2 regions of the Sphingomonas sp. FUKUSWIS1 genome follow, and region 2 is predicted to be linked to the other one. Evidence: riboswitches for the same ligand, from Rfam matches in the RefSeq annotation. Region 2 holds a riboswitch; the other holds the start of a gene.

Region 1 (5,704 bases), on a different contig from region 2:
CGTAGCGCCCGGGAATGCGCTTCGAGGCAAAGCCGCCGGTCGCGATGTTGACGCCGGTATAGCGCGGATGCGCAGGCTTGCGCGGCCCAGTCGCGGAGGGGGCATCGGCGGCGGGATCGAGCGTGATCGGTAGACCGGTTCGCGCGGGCGCAATCATGACCGCAACGCCGGCCGTCGCGACCAGCGCAGCGCCTCCCAGCGCGATGAACAGGCCGTTATGTCGCATCGGCACGCCCATCACCCAAGCCGGTGACCCGTGCAAGCATCACACGACCAACGCCGGGGGAATCGCGACGGCTGGCCCGGGTAGCGGGGTGCGCCGGCGCTGGCGGCACGGGACATGGCGGGGCACTAGGGTATGAAAAAGGGCGCCCCGTTGCCGGAGCGCCCTCTTCTCAGGCCGTGGCCGCAGACGTCAGGCTGTTGCGAAACAGACCTGGCGACGACGAATGCGCAGGGCATCGCATGAAACGAGACATCCCGGCCACCGGAATCCGATCACTGATTCAGAGCCATTTTTCGTTGATGAAGACCGAGTCCTCGGCCTTGAGTTCGCCGTCGAGATCGACCTTCTTCAGCTTCTCGCCGTCGCGGAAGATCGTGACGTTCCGCGTCGATCCGGCGAGCGTCGGACCACCGGCGCGGGCCAGCGCCTGGCGAACCGTCATCCCGGTCTTCAACGGGAAGGATCCGGGCGAATTCACCTGGCCATAGACATAGATGACGGGCGCGACCGGAACGAAGAGCGTGTCCTTCGCCTCGAGCAGCGTCGCCGCGCTCCATTCGCCGCTGAGGTCCGACAGGAGGATACGGTGTTCGACCGGATCGCCGACGCGCTTCAGGATCGCAAAGTCCGCGCTGGTCCCACGCGTGCCGCCCGCGCGGGCGAGCGTCATGCCGACGGTCAGCTGCAGATCGAGCGGATAGATGCCGGGGGTTCCGACCTCGCCGAACACGGTCACCGAACTGCTGACGAACTGCGTGACCTCAACATTGACGACGGGCTTGACGAAATAGCCGCCGCTCCGCAGCCGGGCGGCGATATCCGCGGCCAGTTCACGCGCGGTCTGGTTGCGCACCTGGACCGCGCCGAGGAACGGCAGGGTGATCGTGCCGTCGCTCTTGACGCGCGTCTTGACCACCTGGCCCGGGCCCTGGCCGAAAATCGTCACCTCGACCTCGTCATCGGGGGCCAGGCGATAGCCGTCGTTGGGTACGGCACCCGCCGGCGCGGGTGTCGGGCGCGCGGTTGGTACCTGCGCCCCGGCGGCCGCAGCGGCCATGAGCAACGGCAGAACAAGCGAATGCGCCATGCGGATCTTCATCATCATCCCCTTAGAAACGGGCCGTGACACCCGCCGATGCGGATGTGGCCGTATAGTCGTAAATCGCATTGTCAGCCGTGCGGCGCTGGTGAGCGACGTTCAGGCTGAGCCGTAGCGACCGGTGAAAATCGAATGCATAGCTTCCGCCGACGACGTTCAGCCTGTCCTTGCCGCGTGGTGGCTGAAGCGTGAGCGCCAGATCCTCGCCGCGCGGATCGCGTCGCGCGCGCTGGGCGAACAGCGTGGCGGTGCTACGCGCCGAGAGCAGATAGGACACGTTGAGGTTGTAGCTGTCGGCGATGATATAGGTCGCGCCAAACGAGCTCTGATTCTGCACCGCACGGCGGCCGGAGCCGACGATCGTGAACCGGGGCACCGGGCGTATCGTCACCTGCGCGTCGAACGACGGGCCGCTGAAGGACGGCACGGCCGCGCGCTTGGGGTCGGCATGCGTGATGCCGCCGCCAAGCCGGAAGCTGACGCGCGGCGCGACCGAACGTTCGAAGACCAGCTGGACGTCGGTGATCATCGTCGAATCGTCGATCCCGGTCAGATCCTCGATACCCGGGCGCGCGATCTTCGCAACCGAGCCAATGAGCTGCAGCGTACCGAGGCTGGGCCGCCCATAGCCGATCCCCGCGCGCAGCGCCGACTGGTTCGTGTCCAGAACCTTGCGGCTGCTGTTGGTGAGCGACACGCGGTTGACCCCCACCGCGGGAAAGAAGCCCGCCGCGGCGCGGCAGCTCGCGCCGACGTCATAGACCTGGCGCAAGAAGCTCTCGGTCACCACGGTGTTGGTGTCGCCGAGATCGAACTGCGCGCGTTCGAGCGCCGCGCTGCCGGTCACGCTGCAGGGCGCGCCGACCGGGGTCGTCACGCTCGAAGTCAGGTTGATCCGCTCGCGATCGAGGCCGCTGAACCGGGTGTTGAAATCATAGCCGACCGTGCCGCCGGCGGTGACGCGGGTGCGTCCGAAGATGCGATTCAGGTCGACGGCCAGCGCCGGCGAAACGCGGATATTGTCGCGCGGCCCGCTCCCGCGCGCGTCGTTGAGACGCAGCACGTTGCTGTCATAGACACTGGTGATCACCGGCACGACACGAAACCGGTCGACATTGCCCGCAACGGGCACGCTGACGGGTGTGTTGACGTTGACCGTCTGTGCCTGCGCACCGCTCACCAAACCGCCAGTCATGGCCGCCGCGAGCGCGACCTTGCCGATCCGTGCAGTTCGCTCGTCTCGAGCCCTTCGCATTGTTTCCCGTCATGTTTTCAATTGCTACCCGCATGATGCGCGGTCGCATTTCGTCCTTCGAGCTATTCCGGCGCTTGTCAAATCTCGACTCGCGGCACCGGGCCCAAGGGCACCGCGTCTCGATAAGTGAAAAGCGCGATCAGGTCGAGTGACGGCGTCGCACGGTGCTGTCCCTTGATCGTACACCGGGTCGCGACGATTCGGGTGTCAGGCCTCGGCGATCAGGCTGAGAACGTCGCCGATCAGGCGTCGCATCGCGTCGCGCGCACCATCGGCATCGCGCGCGGCGATCGCGACGGCGACCGCGGCATGGTCGGCGATGTTCGCGCTGCGCCCCTTGATCCGGTTGGTGAAGCGGATCGAGGTGCGAAGCGCGGTTTCGACCACCGACTGGAACTGTGCGTAGAAGGGGTTGCGCGACGCGCGCAGGACGGCGACGTGGAACGCGATGTCCGCGTCGAGCGGATCGTCATAGCTGCGCTCCGCAGCGGCCATCCGCGCCAGCCCCGCCTCGATCGCGACGATGTCCTGTTCGGTGTGATACAGCGCCGCGAGCGCCGCCGCTTCAGGCTCGATCCCGATCCGCAACTGGTTGAACTGCTGCAGCAGCTCGACCGAAAATTTGCGGTCGAGCAGCCAGCGCAGCACATCGGTGTCGAACAGGTTCCAGCTGCTCGATGGCTGGACGATCGTGCCCTGTCGCGGCCGCGCGCTGACCAGTCCCTTGGCGGTCAGCATCTTGACCGCCTCACGGGTCACCGATCGGCTGACGCCATGCGCCACCGCGATCTCCGCCTCGGTGGGGAAGGGCCGATCCGTATATTGGCCGGTCACGATGGCCTTGCCGAGCAGGTCGAGCATGCCATGCGTAAGGTTCCGTCCCAGATCCCGATTCTCCAGGGCAACGACGTCGGTCAGCACACGCTCCATAAAGCCTGTGTGGCGCAAACCGGTCCGGCTGTCACCCACTGCAAGCAACTGGGCGGGGTGGATTGTCATATAATTCTGTCGCGCGTGTGCCGGGAAGGCGCTGCGGAAGGGCGAACGGGCAATAACGCTATCGCCGGCGGACCGAACCGCCTAGACGGCGCGCTCCCCGGGGGGCCGCTGACGCGCGGCTGAGAGGTGGGCTGCAGCCCATGACCCGCTGAACCTGATCCGGTTGATACCGGCGTAGGGAGGGCTGGCGGCGCGTCCGTCGTCCCTCCGTGTGGAGTGGACGCAAGACCGTGATGATCCTTCGATTTGACCTGATGACGGGCCGGCCGCCCCGTGTTGCATGCAGCGCGCTGGCAGCGGCACTTGCTGCTGTGGTGGCCTTCGCCCCCGCCGGCGCGCAGACGCGGGCGGATGCGCGGGACGGCGCCGACCCGGTCGATATCCGCGTCGTCGGTCTTCTCGATCCCGAGGGGCTGCTCCCCGACCAGACGGTGCCCAAGTCCGAGAGCGCGATCGCCGCGGCGTTCATCACCAAGCAGGCGCCGACGCTCAACGCGTTCCAGCTGGTCAATCTCCTGCCCGGCGCGACCGTCGCGTCGAGTGATCCTTACGGTCTGTCGACCAGTTCGAGCCTGACGTTGCGCGGGCTGGGGCAGGACGAGATCGGCGTGACGATGGAGGGCGCGCCGCAGAACGACATTGGCTATTATTACGCCTATCCCTCGCAGTTCGCTGATACCGAGAATCTGCAGCGCATCGCGCTGGCGCAGGGCGCGGTCGATATCGCGTCGCCGACGCTGGGCGGTGCGGGCGGGTCGCTGTCGCTCTGGCTCGACGATCCGAGTGCGGCGCCGCGCGGGCTCGTTGACCTGTCGATCGGATCCTATGCGGCGCGGCGCGGCTTCGTCCGGCTCGATAGCGGACGGATCGGCCAGACGGGGCTGCGGGCCTTCGTCTCTTATTCGAACACGCGCGCGAACAACTGGCGCGGTGCCGGCCATGACACGCGCCAGCATGTCGATGCCAAGCTGCTCGGCGAATGGGGCAACGGCAACCGCGCGAGCCTGGCGCTGTCGTTCAACGACGCGAACTCGTCGACCTATCGCAGCCCGACGCTCGCCGAATGGCGCGCGCAGGGACGCGATTTCAACTTCGATGCGCGGTACAGCGCGGGCAACACCAATTACTGGCGGCTGTACCGCGCGCCGTTCCGCAACCTCTATGCGTCGGCGCCGGTGCATCTGGCGCTGGGCGCAGGGGTAACGCTCGACAGCACCAGCTATCTGCAGTTCGGCTACGGCAATTCGCCCTATGGGACGCAGCTCGGCACGACCGGCAATTTCCTCGGCATCGAGCCGCTCGCCGATCCGATCGCGCTGCCGGGTGCGGTCGACGGGGTCGCGACGGTGCTGGGCAATTATACCGGCGACCAGCGCCGCGTGGGCACGGTCAACACGCTGACAATCGAGCGCGGCATCCACCGGCTGACCGCGGGGCTGTGGTTCGATCACGGCACCGACCGCGTCGTCCAGTCCTACACCGCGGTCGGCGCCGACGGCGCACCGGCCGATCGCTGGGGGTATCGCGCAAAGGCGATCCGGACCGCGGACGGCCGGTTGCTCGCCTATGAGAACCAGCGGACCGTGACGGTGACCAAGGCGGCGTTCCTGGCCGACCATGTCACGCTGACCCCGCGTCTTGCGGTCGATATCGGGTTCAAGGGCGTCAACGTGCTGCGCAGCGGGCGCAACTACCTGCCCGGGCCGCAGGACCGCGTCCGCCTCGACAGCTTCGCCGCGCTGCCGCGGGCGGCGGTGCATTACGAGATCGACGACCGGCAGCAGCTGTTCGCCAACATCACGACGAACTTCCGCACGCCGAACGAGTTCACGCTCTACGACAGCTATGCGGGCGGTGCGCTGGTCAGCGCGGGGACGACCGCGCTGAAGAACGAATATGCGGTCTCGCAGGAGCTGGGCTATCGCTATATCGGTACAGCGCTGTCCGCATCGGTGACGGGGTTCCATTATGATTTCCGAAACCGCCAGCTGGCGACGGTCATCAATAGCGGCGGCGCGCTGGTCAATTCGACGCTGAATGCCGGGGGGCAGAGCTCCTACGGGATCGATGCCGAGATCGATTACCGCCCGGCGCGCGGCGTCAGCGTCTATGTCTCGGGCGAATA
Region 2 (7,686 bases):
TGGAACGAGAGCGCCTCGCGCAGCTTCTCGGACTTCACGAAGCTCGACACGATCGAATAGACCGAGCGCCAGGCCTGGTATTTCGCCAGTGCCGGCGCCGCCTTAATCATCGACCCGAAGTCGAGAAACGCGACATGGCCGAGCTTCTCATAGCCTTCGTGAAAAACGCCGGCGGAATAGGCGAGGAACTTCTCATAGCCCGCCCAGTCGCCCGGATGCAGCTTCTCGATCTCCGCCCGCATCTGCGTATCGTCGTTGGTATAATCGAAATTCGTCCCGTCCGCCCAGTTCAGCCGGTAGAAGGGCAGCACCGGGTCGAGCGTCACGTCCGCGCTCATGTCGTGCCCGCTCAGCGCCCATAGTTCGCGCAGGCAGTCGGGATCGGTGATGACGGTCGGGCCCGCATCGAAGGTGAAGCCGTCGCGCTCCCAGTAATAACCACGCCCGCCCGGCTTGTCGCGGCTCTCGACGATGGTCGTCTGGACGCCTGCGGATTGCAGCCGGATCGCGAGCGCCAGCCCGCCAAACCCTGCGCCGATGACGATAGCTGTCTTCATGATCTCATACTGCCTGCGATGGCGCGGACGGCGCGCACGATGGGGACGGGGGGCTTGCCGGTCAGGATCCGCGCCTTGTCGGTCATGGTCGAACGTCCGGCATAGAAACGGCCTATCAGCGAAGGGGAGAGGCGATAGAAGCGCTCGAGGATCCGGTAGCGTTCCTCGGGCTCCGCCGCGCGGAACAGCATCGTGTCGAGCATCCGGTAGAAACCGCGGCTCTTCCACGTCGCCTGCGCCATCGCATAGGTCGCATCGTGCAGCCGTGCGCCCGAGAAATCCCCCAGCGCCGCGATCATCGACGCGGTCCGTACCGCATCGGGCAGCGAATAGCCGGTGGTCGGGTGGAACATCCCCGCGCGCATCCCCGCCTTGGCGACGCGCGCGCCGGTCGAGCGCCAATAGGCCTCGAAATCGCCGCCCATCGCCACCGGCAGGACGCCCGATTCCTCTCGTTCGATCCGCTTCACCGACCAGCCGCGCTCGTCGACATAGGCGTCGATCCGGTCGCGCAGCACGGGCAGATCGAGATCGGGCGTGTCGCTGTAATAGGTGTCCTCGACGAACATCCGCCGCGCCTTGAAGGGCAGGCAATAGACGAAACGATAGCCGTCGAGCTGTTCGACGCCCGCATCCATCACCATCGGCCGCGGCGCCTTGTGCATCGCGTCGAGCAGCAGTTCGCGTCCGAGGAATTTCTGCCACGCCAGATCGAGCAGCGTGAGGTCGCCCGGCCCGCGCGCGTCGATCACCCCGGTCGCTTCGATCCGGTCGCCGTCGCTCAGCACCACCGCGGTCGCGCTCGCGCCGCTCACCTTGCGGTCGAGCATCAGCGCGTGCGGCGGCAGGACGCGGCGTACCTCGCGGTCGAGTTGGACGCTCTCGATCGAATTGTAACGCGCGTCGATCGTCCGCGCATGCCCCGGAAAGCGCACGTCATAGCCCTGCCAGCCATGCACCACGAGCGGCGCGACGATCCATCGGTCCGCCGCCGCCACGTCGCTGTCGAAGAACGACCAGAGGTGGTTGCCGCCGACCGTCGGGGCGGCATCGACCAGCCGCACGTCGAGCGCCGGATGCTTCGCTTTGAGCGCCAGCGCGATCATCCCGCCGGCCAGGCCCGCGCCAACGATCGCGACGTCGCAGGAGATCGTCGATGCCATGGCTCCGACTAGCGCAAACCGGCGCCTGCGAAAACAGCCTTTCCCGCCCAATCGCGCGCGAAGACAACCTGCATTGCCGGCCCGGCGGCCTCTTCCGCCACCGAGACGATCCCCCGCACGTCATCGCCTTCCGCTGCCACCACGTGACGGACGCGAAGGGACGGGGGACGTCAGGTCGGGCATGGCGCGCCGCCGCCATCTCCGCCACTATGTCCATGCCAGATCCGGAGCCGCCATGCCCCCCTCACACCCGACCGACGCTTCGCCAGCACCGCACGCCAGCGATCCCGGTCCCCGCCACCCCCAGGCCCCGACGCTGGCCACGGCGCGCCTGACGCTGACCGGCCATGTCCTTGCCGATCTCGACGACTGCGCCGCGATGTGGGCCGACGCCCGCGTCTATGCGATGATCGGCGGCACGCCACGCAGTCGCGAGGAGGTGTGGATCCGGTTGCTCCGATCGATCGGGCAGTGGACCGCGTTCGGCTATGGCAGCTGGATCGTGCGCGAGACTGTGACCGGCCGACTGATCGGCGAGATGGGGTTGATCGAAGCGCGGCGCGCGATCCTGCCGCCGATCGACGGTCCCGGTGCGATCGGCCCCGAAATGGGCTGGACGCTGACCGGCGACGCGCAGGGGCAGGGCTATGCATCGGAGGCGATGGCGGCGGTCCTGGCCTGGGCCGACCCGCGCATCGCCGCCACGACCTGCATCATCGACCCAAGCAACGCGCCCTCGCTCCGCCTCGCCGAGCGCCTCGGCTACCGCCTGCGCATCGAGGGTCGTTATCGTGACGCGCCGATCCTGATCCTCGACCGACGCGCCTGACTTGGGTTCCGGACGCTCAGCGGACAGGTCAAGCGATGCTGGCCGAGGAACTGCGCGGGCTTTTGCGGTACCGGGCAGCCGCAAGTCGTCGCTGCTGCCCGGCACCATGTGCGGCGCGCGCTCTTTTCCGGATCAGCCGGGAGCGCACATGCCCATGTTTACGCGCTGGCGATCAGTTCGCCGGGACCTTGATGAACGGGTCATAGCTGTAAGTCTTGCCCGACATCGAGAAGACGACGCTGTACTGGTAGGACCCCGTTGCTGTGCCGTTGTTGATCACACAGGTCCAATAGATAACGCCCGCGGGCGTCGTCTGTTTTTCAAGCTTCTGGAATACACTATTCGGCGGGTTCTGCGTGCATTGACCGGTAAACCCGGTGATTGCGATATTATCGGCGGGATTGATGGGATAGACGGTCCACACCAAGACGTCACCGGCATTGCACGGCGTCGTCAACTCGTTGCCACCCTCGGACGTGCCTTCATAGCCCGTCGTGTCGATCATATACAGACCTTGGGTGATGGTCTGGCCACTGGCCGTCGACTGAGCTGTTTCCACATCCACAGCAATCATGATGTTGATGGTTGCCATATCCTCATCTCCTAAATTTATAGTATCGAGATGGCCTGTCTCTGACATGGCGTCGGACTTTCAAACGGGCGATATCGTCGTAATGGAGCAATGTTCTGCTATCAGGGTCTCAAATCTGTTGACCTGAAAAAAAATATCACATTGGGAGGCGTCAAATAAAGTTCGATAGATGAATTCGTGGCGCTGAATTCTGTAAAATCGATAAAGATATGATGAGGATCCGGTGTTCCGACATAGAATGGGGCGGCGTTTGGTTTGCAGGCGCACAGGCCGTCGTGCTTTGCAGCCGCGTACCCGGATGCCGCCGGTTTCGATCATTTTGCGGGGGCGATAGACTAGAGTCAGTGCAAACAGGTGGAGCACCGGCCGGGCGTGGTCGACCGAGGGTCTGAATGGCAACGGCGTTCGATCCGGTCCCGGCGCTGTGATAATTCCGCTACGGGTCATTGCGATTCCGACCCTGGCGGTGCGCTCGGTTTGGCTCTGACGGTCATGACCGTTATGGAGGGGGCCAATCCGATGGGCCGGGAGGTTTTTCCCCGGTTCATGTGGAGGGGAGCATTGGGGACATGGCTGATCACGGCCAGCCACCATCAGCCACATCATGAACGATACAGGTGCAATTATGAGCTCATTTTCCGGTTCTGGGATCGGCTCTGCGGCACCGACCGGGAGCTCGGCGATGTCCGCAGATCGCATGCCAAGGCTGCCGCGCGTGCTGGCCGCGGCGGCGCTCTGGGCCGTTCTGGCGGCGGCGAGCCCGGTCACGCGGCTTGACGTCGAGGTCGACAATCTTCGCTCGGCCAAGGGCTTGATCCGTATCTGTCTGACCGCCGACCCCGATAATTTCCCCGCCTGTGTCGACGATGCCAAGGCGCTGACCCGGACCCTGCCCGCCGCGGTCCGGACGACGAGCTTTCCGGGCCTGCCGCAGCGCGGCTATGCGCTGGCGATCATCCATGACGAGAACAGCAATTCCAAGCTCGACACGATCGCGGGCATCCCGCGCGAGGGCTATGGCTTCTCGAACAACGCGGCGGTACGCTTCGGACCGCCTCGCTTTTCCGCGGCACGGTTCATGCTCGTCGGTGATGCTGAAATGCAACAGGTCAGGATGCGTTACATCTTCTGACGGATTGCAACGGACCGAATGGGGTTGCCCCGCGTTGCGCGGTGGAACCTTTTTGTCCGGAGCCCGTCCTTGCGCGCATTCTCACTCGTTCTGACTGCCGCAACCGCGGCAGTCGCCCTCGCCACGCCGGCACTTGCGCAGACGGATCCCAATCCGACCCCGCCAATCACCGATCCCGCCGACAACAACCGCATCACGCTGGGGCTCGGCGTCGCGTCGCTTCCCGATTACGAAGGTGCGGACAGCAACAGCTTCACCCCCGGCGCGGTCGCGATCGGTACGGTCCGCGGGCATGACTTCTTTACGCGCGGTACGCAGCTCTATGTGAACCTGATCCCCAATACGGGGTCGGTCGGGATCAACTACGAAGTCGGCGTTATCGCCGCCGTCCGCACCGATCGCACGGGCCGGGTCGACAACCGGCAGGTCCGCGCGCTCGGCAAGATCGACACGGCCTATGAAGTCGGCGGCTTTGTCGGCATCGGCAAGACCGGCGTCATCACCAGCGAATACGACACGCTGACCGCGCGTGTCGCCTATATCCACGACGTGTCGGGCACGCACGACAGCTATGTCATCACCCCGCAGGTCAACTACACGACGCCGCTGTCGGTCCGCACCCTGGTCGCCTTCGGCCTGTCGGCGGATTATGCAGGCAAGGGCTTTGGCCGGACCTATGCCGCGGTCACGCCGATCGGCACGATCAACAGCGGTCTGCGCACCTATGACATCAACGACAGCGGCTTCCGCCGGGTCAACGTCTCCGCGTTTGCTTTGCAGAGCCTGTCGGGCGATCTGCGCCGCGGCTTCGGCGTCGGCGCAGGGGTGCTCTACGGCCGCATGCTCGGCAAGTACAAGGACAGCCCGATCGTCGCGGACGTCGGCGATGCCGACCAGTGGCTCGGCGCGGTGGGCCTGACCTACACCTTCTGATCGCAACCCGCCGATCGATCCGAAACCCCGTGCGGCCCGGCCGTGCGGGGTTTTTCCGTTTGCGCCCCCGTCCGTTGCGCCTATGCTCGCCCTACCCCGGGGGAGCGCCGATCCGCGCTTGAGAGGAAGGCAGGAGCCTTCGACCCGCTGAACCTGATCCGGTTGATACCGGCGGAGGGAGGGAGCGGTCGCCACAGAACCGCATGCCTTGCTCCGAGACCTTTAGGAGCAAGCGCATGGCCGATTACGATCCCCGCATCCCGACCGCCGACATCGGCGTCACCACCGGCCCGATCCGCGGCTCGCGGAAGATCCATGTCGCGGTGCCCTCCAGCCCCGACGTCCGCGTCGCGATGCGCGAGATCGTGCTCGACCCCAGCTGCTCCGAGCCGCCCTTGCGCGTCTACGACACCAGCGGTCCGTACACCGACCCCAGGGCGACGATCGACATCAACGCCGGCCTGCCGCAACTCCGCCGCCAGTGGATCGAGGCGCGCGGCGACGTCGAGAGTTACGACGCGCGCGCGGTCCGGCCCGAGGATAATGGCCAGCTCGGCCCCGACCGCTCGGGCGGCGTCCCGCAATTTCCCGGCAGCATCAAGCGCCCGTTGCGCGCCAGGGCTGGCGCCAATGTCAGCCAGATGCATTACGCACGCCGTGGCATCATCACGCCCGAGATGGAATATGTCGCGACGCGGGAGAATCTCGGCCGCGCGATGCTGAAAGAGTATAAGCGCGACGGCGAGAGCTTCGGTGCGTCGATCCCCGACTTCGTCACCCCCGAGTTCGTCCGCGACGAGGTCGCGCGCGGCCGCGCGATCATCCCCAACAACGTCAACCACCCCGAATCCGAGCCGATGGCGATCGGCCGCAACTTCCTGGTCAAGATCAACGCCAATATCGGCAATTCGGCGGTCGCGTCGAACGTCGCCGCCGAGGTCGACAAGCTCGTCTGGTCGATCCGCTGGGGCGCGGACACGGTGATGGACCTGAGCACCGGCCGCAACATCCACGACACGCGCGAATGGATCCTGCGCAACAGCCCCGTGCCGATCGGCACCGTGCCGATCTATCAGGCACTCGAGAAGGTCGGCGGCGTCGCCGAGGATCTGACTTGGGAGATCTTCCGCGACACGCTGATCGAACAGGCGGAGCAGGGCGTGGATTACTTCACGATCCACGCCGGCGTGCGCCTCGCCTATATCCCGATGACCGCCAAGCGGGTCACCGGCATCGTCTCGCGCGGCGGCTCGATCATGGCGAAATGGTGCCTCAGCCACCACAAGGAGAGCTTCCTCTACGAGCGCTTCGACGAGATCACCGAGATCATGAAGGCGTATGACATCGCCTATTCGCTCGGCGACGGGCTGCGCCCCGGCAGCATCGCCGACGCGAACGACGAGGCGCAGTTCAGCGAGCTCTACACGCTCGGTGAACTCACGCACCGCGCATGGAAGAGCGACGTCCAGGTTATGATCGAGGGCCCCGGCCATGTGCCGATGCACAAGATCAAGGAGAATATGGAAAAGCAGCTCGAGGTCTGCGGCGAGGCGCCCTTCTATACCTTGGGGCCGCTCACCACCGACATCGCGCCGGGTTATGACCATATCACCAGCGGCATCGGCGCGGCGCAGATCGGCTGGTACGGCACCGCGATGCTTTGCTACGTCACGCCCAAGGAGCATCTGGGCTTGCCCGACCGCGACGACGTGAAGGTCGGCGTCGTCACCTACAAGCTCGCCGCACACGCCGCCGACCTCGCCAAGGGTCACCCTGCCGCGCAGATGCGCGACGACGCGCTGAGCCGCGCGCGCTTCGAGTTCCGCTGGCGCGACCAGTTCAACCTGAGCCTCGACCCCGATACGGCCGAGCAATATCACGACCAGACGCTCCCCGCAGAAGGCGCCAAGACCGCGCATTTCTGCTCGATGTGCGGTCCGAAATTCTGCTCGATGAAGATCACGCAGGAGGTGCGTGACTTCGCCGCCAAACAGAACGGCCCCGCCGACACGTTCCTAGCGGCCGATATCGATCAGACCGACGCCAACCGCGCGATCTTCGCCAAGGGTGCGCATGCCGACGCAGAAAAGGGCATGGCTGAAATGAGCGAGAGGTTCCGCGAGAAGGGCAGCGAGATCTACCTCCCCGCGGACGTCTGATCCGCCACATCCCGAACTCCTCCCCCGGCAGGGGGAGGATCAGGGGGTGCGTCCGTTACCGCTTGCGCACGAACTCCGCGCGCAGCACCAGACCCTTGATCCCCTCATAGCGACAGTCGATCTCCTGCGCGTCACCGGTCAGGCGGATCGCCTTGATCAGCGTGCCGCGCTTGAGCGTCTGGCCCGCGCCCTTGACGGTCAGGTCCTTGATCAGCGTCACCTGGTCGCCGTCCGCCAGCACGTTGCCGACCGAGTCGCGGACCACGACCGTGTCGTCGTCCGCCGCGCGGGTCGTGGATGCGGCGTCGGCGGCGACCCATT

What was found. Region 2 has a riboswitch for thiamine pyrophosphate ahead of thiC (phosphomethylpyrimidine synthase ThiC). Riboswitches for the same ligand answer to the same signal wherever they lie in the genome.
Region 1: another riboswitch for thiamine pyrophosphate. It lies ahead of sphsw_RS17800 (TonB-dependent receptor); the one in region 2 lies ahead of thiC (phosphomethylpyrimidine synthase ThiC).

The regions. Positions count from the first base shown of each region.
Region 1 covers NZ_JPJC01000281.1:1,037-6,740, reverse strand. The annotation lists partial or broken gene sphsw_RS20700 (cellulase family glycosylhydrolase) at 1-238, opposite strand, end outside; gene sphsw_RS17820 (SLBB domain-containing protein) at 507-1,325, opposite strand; gene sphsw_RS17815 (outer membrane beta-barrel protein) at 1,336-2,520, opposite strand; gene sphsw_RS17805 (FadR/GntR family transcriptional regulator) at 2,788-3,510, opposite strand; TPP riboswitch at 3,675-3,763, shown strand; partial or broken gene sphsw_RS17800 (TonB-dependent receptor) at 3,834-5,704, shown strand, end outside.
Region 2 covers NZ_JPJC01000029.1:21,022-28,707, forward strand. The annotation lists gene sphsw_RS02925 (phytoene desaturase) at 1-557, opposite strand, end outside; gene crtY (lycopene beta-cyclase CrtY) at 554-1,720, opposite strand; gene sphsw_RS02935 (GNAT family N-acetyltransferase) at 1,956-2,549, shown strand; gene sphsw_RS18225 (hypothetical protein) at 2,722-3,141, opposite strand; partial or broken gene sphsw_RS18595 (sterol desaturase family protein) at 3,560-3,918, shown strand; gene sphsw_RS02945 (DUF2141 domain-containing protein) at 3,824-4,273, shown strand; gene sphsw_RS02950 (MipA/OmpV family protein) at 4,343-5,206, shown strand; TPP riboswitch at 5,296-5,403, shown strand; gene thiC (phosphomethylpyrimidine synthase ThiC) at 5,443-7,365, shown strand; gene sphsw_RS02960 (alkylphosphonate utilization protein) at 7,421-7,686, opposite strand, start outside.